Regions from separate parts of the Lysinibacillus sp. genome, predicted to be linked through region 4. Evidence: riboswitches for the same ligand, from Rfam matches in the RefSeq annotation. Region 4 holds a riboswitch; each other region holds the start of a gene.
The links. A riboswitch is a leader RNA that binds a small molecule or an ion and turns the genes downstream of it on or off. The one in region 4 is predicted to bind cobalamin.

Region 1 (3,737 bases), on a different contig from region 4:
AAATTTGGGGCTGCCCCGTTCTCGTTGACAAAAAGGCAATTTGACTGCCATCCGGAGACCAAACAGGAGCACTTGTTCTATCCTCTCCAAATGTCCATTGCTTTGGCGTTCTATCCTTCAAGTGTATGTAAAATAAATTGGATATATAGTCTTTTTTCTTTTCATCAATACGAGTCTCTACATATATTACCTCAGTGCCATCAGGTGATAGCTGGGGATCTGCTACCGATTTTAAGTGATAAAGATCTTCTGGTTGAATTCCTTGTTTCGATGTCATGTTCTTACTCCTTTGGATTTGTAATTTTTATTGCCTTATTACAATACTTCGACACCCTAAGTAATATTCCTGCTATTTAATAGAATCTTTTACTATTTCCCAATATTCAGTTGATTTTGTTCTACGATAAAATTTATAAAAGGGCTCATGAGGACGTGCATACTCCTGATAAAGACTTATAATTTGTAGCACAAAGCCTTCAATCTGTTCTACCCCTACCTTTTTTGCAAATAATGTGCCAGCCTGTGCCTTTGCCCCCATCGGTATAGCCCCTAAATAAACATCAAAGCTTTCGTTTTGATAAACGAGTCCTATATCATCAAAAGATGGGTTATAGCAGGCAGATGCACAGCCATTCACGTTAACACGCACTCTCGAAGGGACCTGAATCCTCTCTAACGTATGATAGAGCTGTTCTGTAATATGCACTGCCTCCATTTTTTCACCATCACAAAAATCACATGCCTTCATGACGATATTAGGTACTGCTGGTGCAATATGTAGACCCGCTTCCTGTAAGGCTTGAACAGCTTGTGCGGCAGCACTCGTCGGGACGGATACTATAATACTATAAGAAGCCGAATACTTAATTGCCCCCTTTTCTCCAACAATCTCGGCTATTTTTTGAAATTGTGCTGGCGTGTAATGCTTATTAATAATGCCAGGACTGACAGCTAAGCGTGTAAATTCGCCTTGTTGGCTAAGTGTTTCGAAGGTTTGATCTGGTACGTTTTTTTGAAATGCATTCATGGATATCTCTCCTTATGAAAAAGGAGCTAGCAAAAACGCTAGCTCGGATTGTTGTTAGATTAAAAATTTTCAGGATAGAAGCCTTTTGCTAAAATTTCAATCGCCTCTGCTGCTCGAACTCCTTCAGATGCTGCTGATAGCGGAAGAATAACAAAGCGCTCATTTTTAACAGCTTCCATCTCCTTTAATGCGGGATCATTTTTTAAGAATTGAATCTTTTGTTCTGCTGTTGTTTCACCGTAATCAATGACAACCACCACCTCTGGGTTACGGTCTACTGCATCTTCTTTTGATACGGTTGTCCAGCCGGATTCCACATCACCAAAAATATTTTGACCACCAGCGATGGTCACTAGCTCATTCATAAAGTTTTGACCAGCTGTAAAGATATCCTTTTCACCGCTGTCAAACACTAACACACGTAAATTTTCATCATCTTTCGGTAATTTCGACTGTACATTTTCTACGTCTTTCGTCATTTGCTCAATTAAGGCTTCTCCACGATCCTCCACCCGGAAAATCTTCGCGATATTGCGAATATCAGTGAAAATATCCTCTAATGTCGGCTTTGTCATATTGGAAGCTGTATGTAAATACGTATGAATCCCTAATGCCTCTAGCTCTTCCGGAGTTCCTACGCCCTTTTCACCAAAGCCACTTTTCCAGCCTGCATATAAGAAATCCGCCTCTGCATCAATTACTTGCTCCTTCGTTGGATATTGATCTGAAAGCACAGGGACCTTATCGTAAGCTTCTTGTAATGGCTCATAGATTGTATCATCTAAGTAAGCTGTTCCTACCATGGAATCCTCTAATCCTAATGCCAGCATGATTTCCGTTACATGCTGATTTAAACTAATCGCTTTTTTTGGTGCTTCCTTATATGTTTGCGTTGTATCATTATTTTCGATCGTTACTTCTGTTGTTGCTGTCTCGGACGGCTCAACCTTTTCACCCTGTTCTGCAGACTCTTTGTTGTCCGTTGCATTACAAGCGCCTAAAACAGCTACTAAGGCAATGACCATGATGAGCCATAAACTATTCCATTTCTTCATGTCCTAATCTCCTTTGTTATGAATATAGTTTTGAGGGCATAAAAAAACCCTCTTGTCGCCAAGAGAGAAGCATAGTGAAAAAATGGTATGGTCACCTTTATCACTATCCCCATCCTCGTGGTTCTTAGTTAACAGTTCATATTGGCAGGTATCCTGGCTTAGGTTCATCATCTATACGCCTTCCCATAGCTACACTACAGTGGCACGTTGTATAGACTCCCCATTTACAGTTGCGGGACAGCATCGGAATTACACCGATTTCCCTTTTAAGCAAATGACAAATGCCATTTGCACCAATACATTTTATAATGGTTAATACTATTGATAGACTAGCAGAAGAAGATTAATCACGCAATGAGGAACATGGCGTGACATCCATAATCCCCATTATATTAGCACTATTTCGACATAAAGACGAACTATTTTACAAGAAATATTTCTACGAGAATTCTGTTACAATGGGAAGAAAGCAATGGATAGAAACGAGGATTGGTTATGTACAAAACAATTGGTGTACTTGCGCATGTCGATGCAGGGAAAACAACATTTTCTGAGCAAGTACTTTTTCATACAAATAGTATTCAAGCCCGAGGCCGTGTCGATCACCAGGATACCTTTCTCGATAATCATGAATTAGAGCGCAAGCGTGGCATCACCATATTTGCCGAGCAAGGTCGCATGAACATCGGCGATGATACATACACGTTAATTGATACACCAGGGCATGTCGATTTCTCCCCTGAAATGGAGCGTTCCATTCGAGTCATGGATTACGCCATTATTATTATCAGTGCAGTGGAGGGCGTGCAAGGTCATACAGAAACAGTATGGCAGCTGTTACGTAAATATCATGTCCCAACCTTCTTTTTTATCAATAAAATCGATCGTGAAGGGGCCAACGTAGAGGCAGTCATGAAGCAGCTACGTAAAGATTGCTCACCAGATGTCTTGTTGATCGATGAACCGCTTCGAGCAGATTATCTTTCTAGTAGTATGATGGAATGGCTGGCAGAGCGAGATGAAGAATTACTCGATGCCTTTTTGAATGAATCGTTGGAACATGAACAATGTCTAGCACAGCTAAAGGACATGATTACAAGTGAATGTGCTTTCCCTTGCTTTACAGGCTCGGCCTTAAAGGATGAGGGCATTCAGGAATTTATTGCCCAGCTTCCTCTATTAACCGATACTCATTTTGAACAGGATGCACCGTTTCAGGGAGAGGTTTTTAAAATACGACACGACGGCCACCAGCGTTTAACCTTTATGAAGGCCATGCAGGGGTCCTTACATGTGCGGGATGAATTTACCTTTGGCGAGACAACAGAAAAAATCACAGAAATTCGCCTTTATAATGGCAATCGCTTTGAAACCGTTCAACATGTTGAAGCGGGTGAGATATTTGCTGTTAAAGGGTTAAGTCAGGCAACTATTGGAGACCGCATTGGCAGTACTACACAATCGCAGCCGTACGAGCTCGTCCCAACCTTACAGGCAAAGGTACAATATGAAGGCGACCAACATATTAAAGAAGTGCTACAAATTTTTCGTTTGTTAGAAGCGGAAGAGCCTTCATTACGTGTTCTCTGGCAGGAAAAATTCCAGGAAATCCACGTGCATATAATGGGCGTTATTCAGCTAGAGGTACTCGTTGA
Region 2 (3,737 bases), on a different contig from region 4:
AAATTAATTCCAATTTTCACGCTAGGTAATAACTAACCATATAAAAATGGCTAGCCGTTAGATCAGCTAGCCTTGAATTGTTATTTAAATAACTCTGGATACACAGCTTTAGCTACTAATTCTACTGCTTCTCCAATACGTGGACCAGGACGATTAGAGATATCAGTATCAAGAGACTGTACAGCTTTATCTTGAATAGCTTTCACAGTATTCCAACCATCACGTGTCAAAATTTCCCCTATAGGATCTTCTGTATAGTTTACTGTTGTTAATATAACCTCTGGATTTTTCGCAATAACCTCTTCCTCAGACACTTGCGCCCAATTGTCTAAATCAGCAAAGACATTCTTAACATTGGCTGCATTTAATATTTCTTGCTGGAAAGTTCCAGCGCCTGCCGTATAAATATCTGGCTTAGGACTAATCTCTAAATAAACATTTTTCGGTGCTTTTACTTCTTTCACCTTTGTTTGTACTTCAGTAATTTTCGCTTTAATCTGTTCGTTTAATTCATTTCCTTTATCTTCAACACCCATTACAGCAGCTAGTTGTTCAATATCCCCATAAACATCATCAAATGATGTGGCAGATTCAATAACAAATACTTTCAGTCCCGCATCTTCTAATGGTTTCAATGCATCCTTAGAGCCAATTGTGTAAGCAATGACCACATCTGGCTTTAAGGCTATAATGCGTTCACTATCGAAATTCTGAGAATCAGATACTCGTTCGATTTTTTGTGCTGCTTCTGGATATGTGTCATACTCTGTTGCTCCTACGATTTTCTCACCAACACCTAGTGCAAATAAAATCTCCGTATTACTTGGTTGTAAAGAAACAATAGTTTTTGGTACTTCTTTAAATTCTACTTCTACACCACGATCATCTGTTACTTTGTAGGTTGTTTGTTCAGTTTGTTGCGTATCCTGTGAAGCCTCTTTATTTTTTGTATCTTCTGAGGTACCACAACCTGCTAAAACTAATATTAGTACTAGCACTGATAGCCATTGGAAATTAAATACTTTCTTCATTCTTACTCTCCCTTTTCTTTTTCATTGGATAGGATTTACTAATAAACGGTATTTCAGCTATACCTGCTTGGTGATTCATATAGACTGCCATGACAAAGCATACATTTGCTAACAAGCCTAAGTAGTCGAAAAGGATAGCTGGTACCTCTCGTTCCTCTGAAACCTTATGTAATGTACGATATGATTTTTTGGCTTCACTGCGGCAAAGATGTAAAGCAGCAGCAGCCTCTGTGCCCTGAGGTAAAACAAAACTTTGTCTTCCTTCACATGACGAACATAAAAGTCATAGCGTTCGCTTAACCAAGAAAGATCTTCTTCTGTTACTGCTAGCTTTCCTCGGACTGAACCATTGACATGGTAAGCCATAGGTAATATAAGCAGCAAATCATCTACGACAACTTGTACATCCTCCTTTTTTACTGCAGCTAATGCAACCCCTAGATGTGTTGTGAGACTATCTGTTCGAATCTCATAATCAACCGTTGAAGCCTTCTCACGCATAAACGGATAACAAGAATAACGTGCATCCTTTTTCACTTGATGTACCCCCTTCCCATTTTGATAAATTCTTACATGAACGATAGCATAAAAAAACGCCGCTCCTTTAAGCAAAGGAACGACGAAAATAACATAATGATTGCCAATTACTATGACATTACCTATGTAATTTGCCGTATATCCTCCTAGCTTCCGAAGAGTTGTTATACGTTCAAATAAAGGTCGGTCTCCTGGCTTGTACAATTCATTAATGAATTTTAATGAGCTATAAAGAACCTTCCCATCTCCTTGGAGACAGTGGTATATCTTTATAATGGCTGTACTTACAGTTGCGGAAACAGCTTCGGTTTTTCACCGAATTCCCGATTATGCTAGTTAGCACCTTTATTCTGCAAGAATATTTCATTTGTAAAGCAGTTTACCATATATTAATAGGAAAAAACAGTTGTACTCCAAATAGAAACTTTACATCTGTACAAAAAAACACCATCTCGCTACTTTGAACGGATGGCTGCCTTATATTTCTTTTTGTGTTTAACTTCGTGCTCTTCATCAATTAAGCGATGTGCAATAGCTATTAATTTAGAGTCATTCGTTTGATCATAAAGCTTTTTAAAAGAAATAATAATATCATAGCGAATAAGAGAGGGATGCTTTTCATCCAAACATGTTTGAAATCTCTTAGCTAGATACGAGACAACTAAGTCTCTTTGTACTTGACCTGCTAATCCAATTTTCCAAATAGCTTGTAACGCGTTCCTCGCCGTGGCAAATCGCTCATCATACGTCACAGCCCAAATTTTCAAAAAATCCTCCAATACCCTTTCTTCTGGATCACTTTTTGCGGCTAAGGCACATAAAATTTGTGCAGCACGTGCACGAGCATGTCCATCTTTGTATGTAAGTGCTTGTACAAGCTGTTCCCATACTGCATATGTCCAATCTACGGGCTCCTGCATAATTTTCATTAGTTCCTCGTAAGATTCATATTGAATATCGTGGTCACGCTCTGTTAGATTACTAAAAAGTTGCAAAATCTCTTTTTCCATAATTTATCCCTACCTTTATTGATTCAGAACGTAATAAAATTTGATTTATGGTACACTTAACTTAATTTTTTCGCAAAGAAGGTGAGTTTATGAATAAATTTAATGCTAGGAAATTGATTTTTCGAGTAATTGTGATTCTATCCTTACTTGTAGCTGCCTATTTTATTATCCCTGTGTCCATGCCTTTACTATTTGCAGGTATAAGTGCATTTTTCTTAGAACCAATCGTCATGTTCTTTAAAAGGCGATGGAAGATGTCACGGAAAATAGCAGTTGCTTTTATATACATAGTGAGTGTTATGGTTATATCTATTATTTGCTATCTGTCCATTACACAAATCATGTCGCAAATAATTTTACTATCTAAGCAAGCTCCCTATTATATTTCCAAGCTATCAGATATGTGGCTCCATATGCAAGAAAATATCTCTAAATATACAGAAGACTTTCCACCAGAAGTAAGTGCTTCACTTCAAAAAACCACAATGGATTTCATAAAAAAAGTTGAAGAATTCTTTTTAAGCTTCTTTAATTATAGCAAAGTTTCAGCCTTCTTTTCAGAAATTCCAAGCCTATTTATCAGTCTTCTCGTTTATATGATTGCTCTATTCCTATTTATGCTTGATTTGCCTAAATTAAAGCAAATCACTTATAAATATTTAAAGCCCAACACTGCAAAGAAAATAAAGATTATCCTTAATCGTCTAAAGGATGCAACTTTCGGTTATATGAAGGCACACTTATTTGTAAGCTTTATTATTGGAGGCGTCACACTTATTGGACTTCTATTAATCCAACCCAAATATGCCATAACAATGACGATTATTATTTGGTTAATAGATATTGTCCCTTTCCTAGGCTCTATCATTATTTTAGCTCCATGGGGACTTTATCATTTACTGATGGGTAACACAGCTATTGCTGTAAAATTATTCATCTTAGCTGCTATTTTACTTATTATTCGTCGAGTAGTCGAGCCTAAATTAATGGGAGACCATATCGGTTTATCTACATTGCCAACATTAATCGCCATGTTCATTGGTCTTCAGTTATTTGGTATTATCGGTTTACTTGTCGGTCCCTTTGTTATAATTTTCTTTATTGCATTGAAAGAGACAGGTGTCATTAAGTTAAACTTTAAAATTTAAAAATTTTTAAG
Region 3 (3,737 bases), on a different contig from region 4:
GCCTTCAAAGGTATGATGCTTATGGTGAAGAGATATCAGAGGTTTGGGTCAATGATGGCTACAAAAAAACAATTGAGGAGACATATAATACAGGCATTGTTGGCTACGTGCACAAGGATATTCCGCAGCTAGGGCGCAAAGGAAATTATGTCTATAGCTTTGCGCAAGGCTATTTGCTGTCCCATGCAGAGCCAGGTTTTTATTGTCCTGTGACATTAACAATGGCTACTGCCTATCTATTAGATCATTATGCTGATGACGAGGTTAAACAGCGTTTCTTACCACATGTTTGTGCAACAGGTGATACAGAGTTATATGAAGGAGCAACATTTTTAACTGAACGTCAAGGGGGCTCAGATGTAGGGGCGAATGTTGTGGAAGCGAGAAGGGAAGGCAATGAATTTCGCCTCTATGGTGAAAAATACTTCGCTTCCAATGCCGGTATGTGTGGGGTAGCAATGGTGTTGGCACGTCTAGAAGGTGCACAAGCAGGCTCTAAAGGATTAACCTTATTTGCTGTTCCTTGGCGTAAAGAAGACGGAACGGCAAATCATCTACGTATTCGACGACTAAAAGATAAGTTGGGTGTTCGGGCAGTTCCATCTGGTGAGGTTGAATTTGATGGTGCACTTGCTTATGTTGTAGGTGAACAAAGTAAGGGGATTTATTATATGCTGGAGGCACTGAATCTCTCAAGAATTTGCAATGCCGTAGCATCGATTGGGATTATGCGTCGAGGTTTCTTAGAGGCGAAGCATTATGTGACAAATCGATATGCATTTGGCAAGCCTTTAACACAATACCCAATGATTCAAGATACATTAGGGAAATTTGCAGCTAAGCTACATGTAGAAGTAGCGACCGTTTTTGATCTTATTCAATTATACGATAAAGTAACGAATGGGCATGGAACACAACAAGATGTTATTATGAATCGTTTATATATTGCCATTATGAAAAAGGAAACGGCAGAGCAAGCGGTTCATTATGCTAGTGAAGCAATTGAATTACATGGTGGCAATGGTTATATTGAGGACTTTGTGACACCGCGCTTACTGAGAGATGCTCAAGTGTTGACGGTATGGGAGGGCACGGCTAATATTCTGGCGTTAGAGCTTATTCGGTTAGTGGATAAGTATCAGGCACATGAGCTATTTGTCAGTGAGATGGAAGAACGGTTAGAAAAATTAAAGGATAGCGCTTTGGTGCAAATTGTGAGAGAGCAATTGGTGAAACTAGCTGGGATCTTACAAATTTTTAGTGCTTTAGATGATGCCACGAAAACATTTGAAGCAAAAGATGTTGCAAAGAAAATGGCGCTGTTATATGAAAGTGTCGTAGCAGTTGAATGGGCGCAAAAATTTGGTGGAAAGTATGAAAAGCTTGCGGACGTTTATTTAGAACAGGCATGGTCATTGCGACAAATTGGAGCTCAGATGAAAACCGTACAATATTTTTCTGATATTGTATAGAAGCTAGAAGTCGTCTTGAATAGGGGCGACTTTTTTTCGTTTTCATGTATAATAAAATCAACTGAATAGTATAAAGGTTCTTTACTTAAGTAAAGTGAAAAGGGAAAACGGTGTAATTCCGATGCGGTCCCGCCACTGTAAATGTGAGTTTTTTCAAAAGATGCCACTGATGATATTCGGGAAGGCTTGAAAAGACGTAATAAGCATAAGCCAGGAGACCTGCCTTTATAGTATAGACATAACAGCCTACGAGGATAGGGTGGTGGATTTTGTATCAGTTCTTTGGTGCAATGTTAACCCCTCATCATTCGTAGATGAGGGGTCTTATTTGTGTAGGAGAATTTCTGCCCAAATAAAGCACAGATCAACGAAGGAGGATTCACATGAAGAAATTTTGGAAGATAGGATTATCAGCATTTTTAACACTAGGGTTGCTAGCTGCCTGTGGCCAAGAGGAGAAAAACGACAAGTCGTCTAATGAACCGCAAACACAGCAAGAGACATCACAGGTGGACGAAGCAACTTTCCCAATGACCATAACAGATGCCATTGGCAAGGATATAACACTAGAAGCTCCTCCAGAGAAAATTGTTTCACTTATTCCAAGTAATACTGAAATATTATTTAGCCTTGGTTTAAAAGATGAAATAGTAGGGGTTACAGACAACGATGATTATCCACCAGAGGTAGCTGAAAAGGAAAAGGTTGGCGGTATGGAATACAATATTGAAAAAATTATTGCCCTCAACCCAGATATCGTTTTTTCACATGAATCTAGCATGTCTCTTTCAGAAGCAGCGATTGAACAGCTTGAGTCAGCGGGTGTAAAAGTATTTGTCGTCAATAATGCACAAGATTTTAATGAGACATACACGACGATTGAGCAGCTTGGTCGAGCTACAGGGAAATTGCCAGAGGCTGAAGAAGTTATTGCCAACATGAAGGCAAAGGTAGAAGAAGTGCTGGCCAAAGTAAAAGATGTTGAACCAAAGAAAGTGCTAGTAGAAGCATCTGATGAGCCAGATATCTATACAGCTGGGAATGGTACGTTTATGAACGCGATGCTTGAAATGATCCATGCAGAAAATGTAGCGGCAGATGCTGATGATTGGTATAAAATTGATGCAGAACAAATTATCGCTAAAAATCCAGATGTCATCGTGGTGACTTATCACTATGTACCAGATATTTTAACTAAAATACCACAGCGTGCTGGCTTCGATACAATTAATGCTGTGAAAAATAAAGCAATTGTACAAGTAGATGAAAACACAACAAGTCGTCAAGGTCCTCGTTTAGGAGAAGGTCTTGAAGAATTAGCAAAAGCGATCTATCCAGAGGTATTTAAGTGAAAAAAATAGCAGTAGCCTATTTAGTAACAGGCACGCTTCTTCTTATTAGCATCTGGTGTGGCGTAGCAATAGGCTCAGTGCATATTCCATTTGAAGTATTGTGGAATCAGGCGGTTGATGAAACAGCCGCCAATATCTTTTGGAAAATCCGCTTGCCACGTGTATTGTTAGCGGGACTAGTAGGGGCTTCTCTAGCTATTGCAGGAGCTGCCTTTCAAGGTTTGCTAAAAAATCCATTAGCAGATCCATATACACTAGGTGTTTCATCTGGTGCTTCGGTTGGTGCTGTAATGACGATCTTTTTTAGCCTATCTATTCCTATTGTAGGTTTATATGCATTACCCATTTTTAGTATGATTGGCGCTATTATCACGATGGTAGTTGTGATGAGTTTTGCTAGAATGGTAGACCGTTCATTAAAAATGGAGACATTGATATTAACAGGTGTTATTTTTAGTTCATTTTTAGGTTCACTCATTTCTTTAATGATTGCTTTATCTGGTGAAGAGCTACGCCAAGTCGTTGGTTGGTTACTTGGATCTGTATCAATGCGTGGATGGCCATATGTCCAAATGATTATCCCGTTTGTTTTGATTGGCTCACTTATGCTATGGACACAAAGAAGAGAGCTAAATGTTTTATTATATGGTGAAGAGAGAGCGAAACATCTTGGGGTTAATGTAAAGCGGAGTAAGTATTTGATTTTAGCAGGTGGGTCCATGTTAACGGGAGCGGCTGTAGCGGTTTCTGGGACAATTGGTTTTGTAGGCTTAGTTGTGCCGCATATGACAAGAATGATTTGGGGTTCTGATCATCGCCATTTATTGCCATTATCATTTTTAAATGGCGCCACATTACTGATTATTTGCGATTTAGTAGCACGAACAATTATCTTGCCCAGAGAGCTACCAAT
Region 4 (3,737 bases):
AAAAATCACCATTTGCAGATGGATCACTGCCACCTCGTGCAATTAATAAAATCGCTGTATCTTGCTCTTCCTGTTCCGCATTAAAACCAATTTCAGCGAGACGATCTTGTAATATCGCAAAGATTTCTTCATGAATTCCAATTGTTTGACCGTACGTGAAAGTAATATTCGGGTAATGCTCACGCGCATGCTCGATCTCTGCTGGAATATGTAGCTTCGAATGACCAGCATGCAGTAATATGATCGGTATTACATGAACCTCTGTCGCGCCCTTCTTCACGCAGTTTGTAATACCCTCTTCAATATTTGGTGAAGCAAATTCAAGGAAACAAGTTTCCACTAAAAACTGTTCATCAATACGAGGCTTCATTTGCTCGATAAATGTACGTACCTCATCATTCCCTGCTGCTAAACGGCTCCCATGGCCGACAAATAAAATTGCTTTCATCTCTTTTCTCCTTACCTAGTCGCCGCACGGAGCTGGCTCTACTTTTATTTTGGAAGACATATCTTGATACGTATAATGCAGTATCTTTTTCACACGTTTAAAGTATTTAAACAAGCGTTCATTTGGATGAGCATTTGCTTTATATTCTTCAATAATGTCTGTAATAAGTGGGAGTAGCTGTTCAGGCTCCAACCCTTCTACAACTGGCTGCGCTGCATGAGCCGTACGACCGACTGGCTTTGCTCCAATAAAAACATCAAATTTACTTTTACGATAGACGATGCCAATATCATCAAATACAGCTCGATAACAGGCCATACCACAGCCATTGAAGCCAATATTTAATGTTTTAGGTAAGGACATGCCGCCTAGTTTTTCTTGTATTTCTTCCGCATATGGAATGGAATCAGCCTTTTCACCGTAGCAAAAATCACAAGCCTTCAATGACAGGACATCCCCAATAGGCGCTAATAAAAAGCCTACTTCCTGTAATTTCTCTGTAATGCGTTCAGGCTCTGTCGTCGGAATTTTTAAGTGGATTTGATGGTCTGGCGTATATTCCATCGTACCCTCTTCTCCAACCACCTCTGCTAATGTCATCATTTGCTGTGGTGTGAAAAACTTATTGGCTACCCCTGGACTTACTGCTAGCTCAAAAATAGATTCTATTTTTTGCTGCACAAGCTTCGGCGGCGTGACCTTAATTGCACTTGTTCCTTTCACCATGGCGAGTGCCGCTGTTGCCATTTCAAGCGCTGTTTTTTTCGGCCGAGGCGTAGCCGCTACACTGGGTTTATTAAATCGGCCAGCATTAGGGTCTGCTGCAAAGTCATCACGTGCAGTCCCTGTCTCTTGGTTCATTGCCCACGGCTCATTTTCTTCACGTAAACGCTGATGTGGTCGTAATGGCTGTTTTTCTTCCCCAAGTGTATATTTACGCTGGTAGCCACGTGGCGTAATCATTTTATTATCATAGAAAAATGTCGATGAATTCCCGATAATCACGGTTGTCAGCATACCAATATCATGTTCGAGCATTTCTGCTAATGTTGTCATCGTCACTTCCTGACGTTCTCTATAGGCACTTTTTACAAGTCCTACTGGTGTGTCTGGCGAGCGATATTCTAAGAGAATTCGTTGTGCTTCTACAATTTGTCTTGTTCTCCTACCACTTTTAGGATTGTATAAAGCAATAACAAAATCAGCCATTGCAGCAGCCTCGACACGCTTTGCAATTAAATTCCATGGTGTTAGGTGATCACTCAGACTAATGGTACAAGCATCATGCATAATCGGAGCCCCTAGTAAACTAGCACATGAATTGATTGCTGAAATACCAGGAACTATTTCTACTTCAATGCCTGTAGCTTCTGTCCAGCCTAATTCGATTAACACTTCGTACACTAATCCCGCCATACCATATACGCCCGCATCCCCACTCGAAATTACGGAGACGATGCTGCCTGCTTCTGCTTGACGAACAGCCTCTTGAGCACGTGATACCTCTTCTGTCATTCCGGTACTGACAATAGACTTTGCACTGACTAAATCTTGAATAAGCTCTACATAGGTTTTATAGCCTATGATCATATCACTTTGTTGTAAAGCTTCTACTGCTCGTGTCGTAATATGCTTAAAATCTCCAGGTCCAAAGCCCACTACGAAAATTTTCCCTTTTTGCGCCATGCTGTTACCCCTCTTTCACCTTTTCGATCCCTTTAATGGCTGTCGTTTGTGCTGTACGCTGTAATGTACCTTCCCGAAGTGTAAAGACATGTTCGTTGTATAATGTTTCATGATGTAAATCTTGTACGAGTATTCTTGCATGCTCTGTTGATGGCACTCGATACCAATTTCCTTGTGGATAGGCGATGACTACACAAGCATCCTTGCATCGTCCATTACAGCGCGTTCTTGTCGTATGTATTTCCTGATCGAGTGCTTGTCGCTGTATTTCATCTCGAATGGCTAAGGTAATTTCCTCAGCATCCTTTCTCATGCAGCTACTGCCATTGCAAATAAAGAGATGTGTTTTCATCCCCTCTAAATTCCATGTTGTCATCTTCTGTCTCCCCTCATTTGCTTTCTGGAAAAAGAAAAAACCCTCACTCTTAACGAAGAGTAAAGGTTTTGTAGAAGCCAAATAAAAACGAATAGAATAAAATACAGGTACTCGCTCTCGCTTCAACTTCTCCCTCCGAAAAGTTTGCATGCACAATCAAATAAGCAGGTTTCCTGACTTAAGCTTCATTTTACTATCGCACCTTCCCAAGTTTTCACCAGTGGTACCTGCGAATTCATCAGCTATTACAGTAGCGGGGGCTGTATTGGATTTTCACCAATTTCCCTATTATCTCGAGCTATTCGAGCACTTATTGACGTTTTATATGAAATTTATTATCTTCTTCAATTGTTTAGAAAACTGTCTCTATCATATCTTATTATTTTAAAATTTCAATATTTCTTTAAAAATTTATGACAAATTTATCAATTTTGCTCGAATCTTATTCTTTAAAAAACTAAGTTCTCCTTACTTCTATCTAAATTTTCTATATGGATATGCAATTAAAAATTTTTATATAAAAAAATCTAGCACAATTATGGAAATTTATGTTACACTTTGTCGTGAAATCTCACAACTTTATGTTTTTTCGGTGTAAAATGCTTGCCATTTTACTTAAAAGGGAAGCCGGTTTGAATCCGGCGCGGTCCCGCCACTGTAATAGGGAGCTTTATAGATAATGTCACTGTCCAATGATGGGAAGACCTATAAAGTGTTGAACTAGAGCCAGGAGACCTGCCGAAAAAAAGGTGATCGTTTCAACCTACGAGGATAGGTGTGCGGCTTAGCAGATGAGAATGATTTGCTTTTTTTAGCTATGCACTTTTCCAGCAGCGGAGAAGTGCTTTTTTATTTTACGCACGCTACATTCTTAAAAAACTAATCGTTAGGAGGAAAGCTTTTGACATTTTCATGGTGGAAACTTAGTTATTTTTTATTGGCCTTGTTAATCGTGCCAAACCGAGCCTTTGCTATGCATATCATGGAAGGCTTTTTACCCATTGAATGGGCCATTTTTTGGTGGGTCATCACGACTCCCTTTATTATTCTAGGATTGCGTTCCATTCGAAAAACAATGGAAGAAAACCCTGAAACAAAAATGCTCTTAGGGCTTTCAGGAGCCTTTGCTTTTGTGCTATCGGCCTTAAAGATCCCCTCTGTTACCGGGAGCTGCTCCCACCCAACTGGCGTTGGACTTGGAACAGTTTTATTTGGACCTTTAGCAAT

Region 1: linked by a shared signal. The riboswitch ahead of RT445_RS18870 (ABC transporter substrate-binding protein) and the one ahead of RT445_RS19010 ((2Fe-2S) ferredoxin domain-containing protein) in region 4 are both predicted to bind cobalamin.
Region 2: linked by a shared signal. The riboswitch ahead of RT445_RS05065 (ATP:cob(I)alamin adenosyltransferase) and the one ahead of RT445_RS19010 ((2Fe-2S) ferredoxin domain-containing protein) in region 4 are both predicted to bind cobalamin.
Region 3: linked by a shared signal. The riboswitch ahead of RT445_RS19515 (ABC transporter substrate-binding protein) and the one ahead of RT445_RS19010 ((2Fe-2S) ferredoxin domain-containing protein) in region 4 are both predicted to bind cobalamin.

What each region holds. Positions count from the first base shown of each region.
Region 1 is NZ_DAMDAY010000112.1:4,254-7,990, reverse strand. Features, by position in the region: gene RT445_RS18880 (S9 family peptidase) at 1-277, opposite strand, end outside; gene RT445_RS18875 (NAD(P)/FAD-dependent oxidoreductase) at 350-1,027, opposite strand; gene RT445_RS18870 (ABC transporter substrate-binding protein) at 1,087-2,082, opposite strand; cobalamin riboswitch at 2,209-2,395, opposite strand; gene RT445_RS18865 (elongation factor G) at 2,578-3,737, shown strand, end outside.
Region 2 is NZ_DAMDAY010000013.1:426-4,162, forward strand. Features, by position in the region: gene RT445_RS05060 (ABC transporter substrate-binding protein) at 81-1,031, opposite strand; partial or broken gene RT445_RS05065 (ATP:cob(I)alamin adenosyltransferase) at 1,015-1,568, opposite strand; cobalamin riboswitch at 1,733-1,930, opposite strand; gene RT445_RS05070 (hypothetical protein) at 2,024-2,578, opposite strand; gene ytvI (sporulation integral membrane protein YtvI) at 2,668-3,726, shown strand.
Region 3 is NZ_DAMDAY010000121.1:464-4,200, reverse strand. Features, by position in the region: gene RT445_RS19520 (acyl-CoA dehydrogenase family protein) at 1-1,472, shown strand, start outside; cobalamin riboswitch at 1,530-1,713, shown strand; gene RT445_RS19515 (ABC transporter substrate-binding protein) at 1,856-2,824, shown strand; gene RT445_RS19510 (FecCD family ABC transporter permease) at 2,821-3,737, shown strand, end outside.
Region 4 is NZ_DAMDAY010000114.1:1,789-5,525, forward strand. Features, by position in the region: gene RT445_RS19000 (sirohydrochlorin chelatase) at 1-448, opposite strand, end outside; gene cobJ (precorrin-3B C(17)-methyltransferase) at 464-2,134, opposite strand; gene RT445_RS19010 ((2Fe-2S) ferredoxin domain-containing protein) at 2,139-2,510, opposite strand; cobalamin riboswitch at 2,657-2,839, opposite strand; cobalamin riboswitch at 3,084-3,267, shown strand; gene RT445_RS19015 (energy-coupling factor ABC transporter permease) at 3,412-3,737, shown strand, end outside.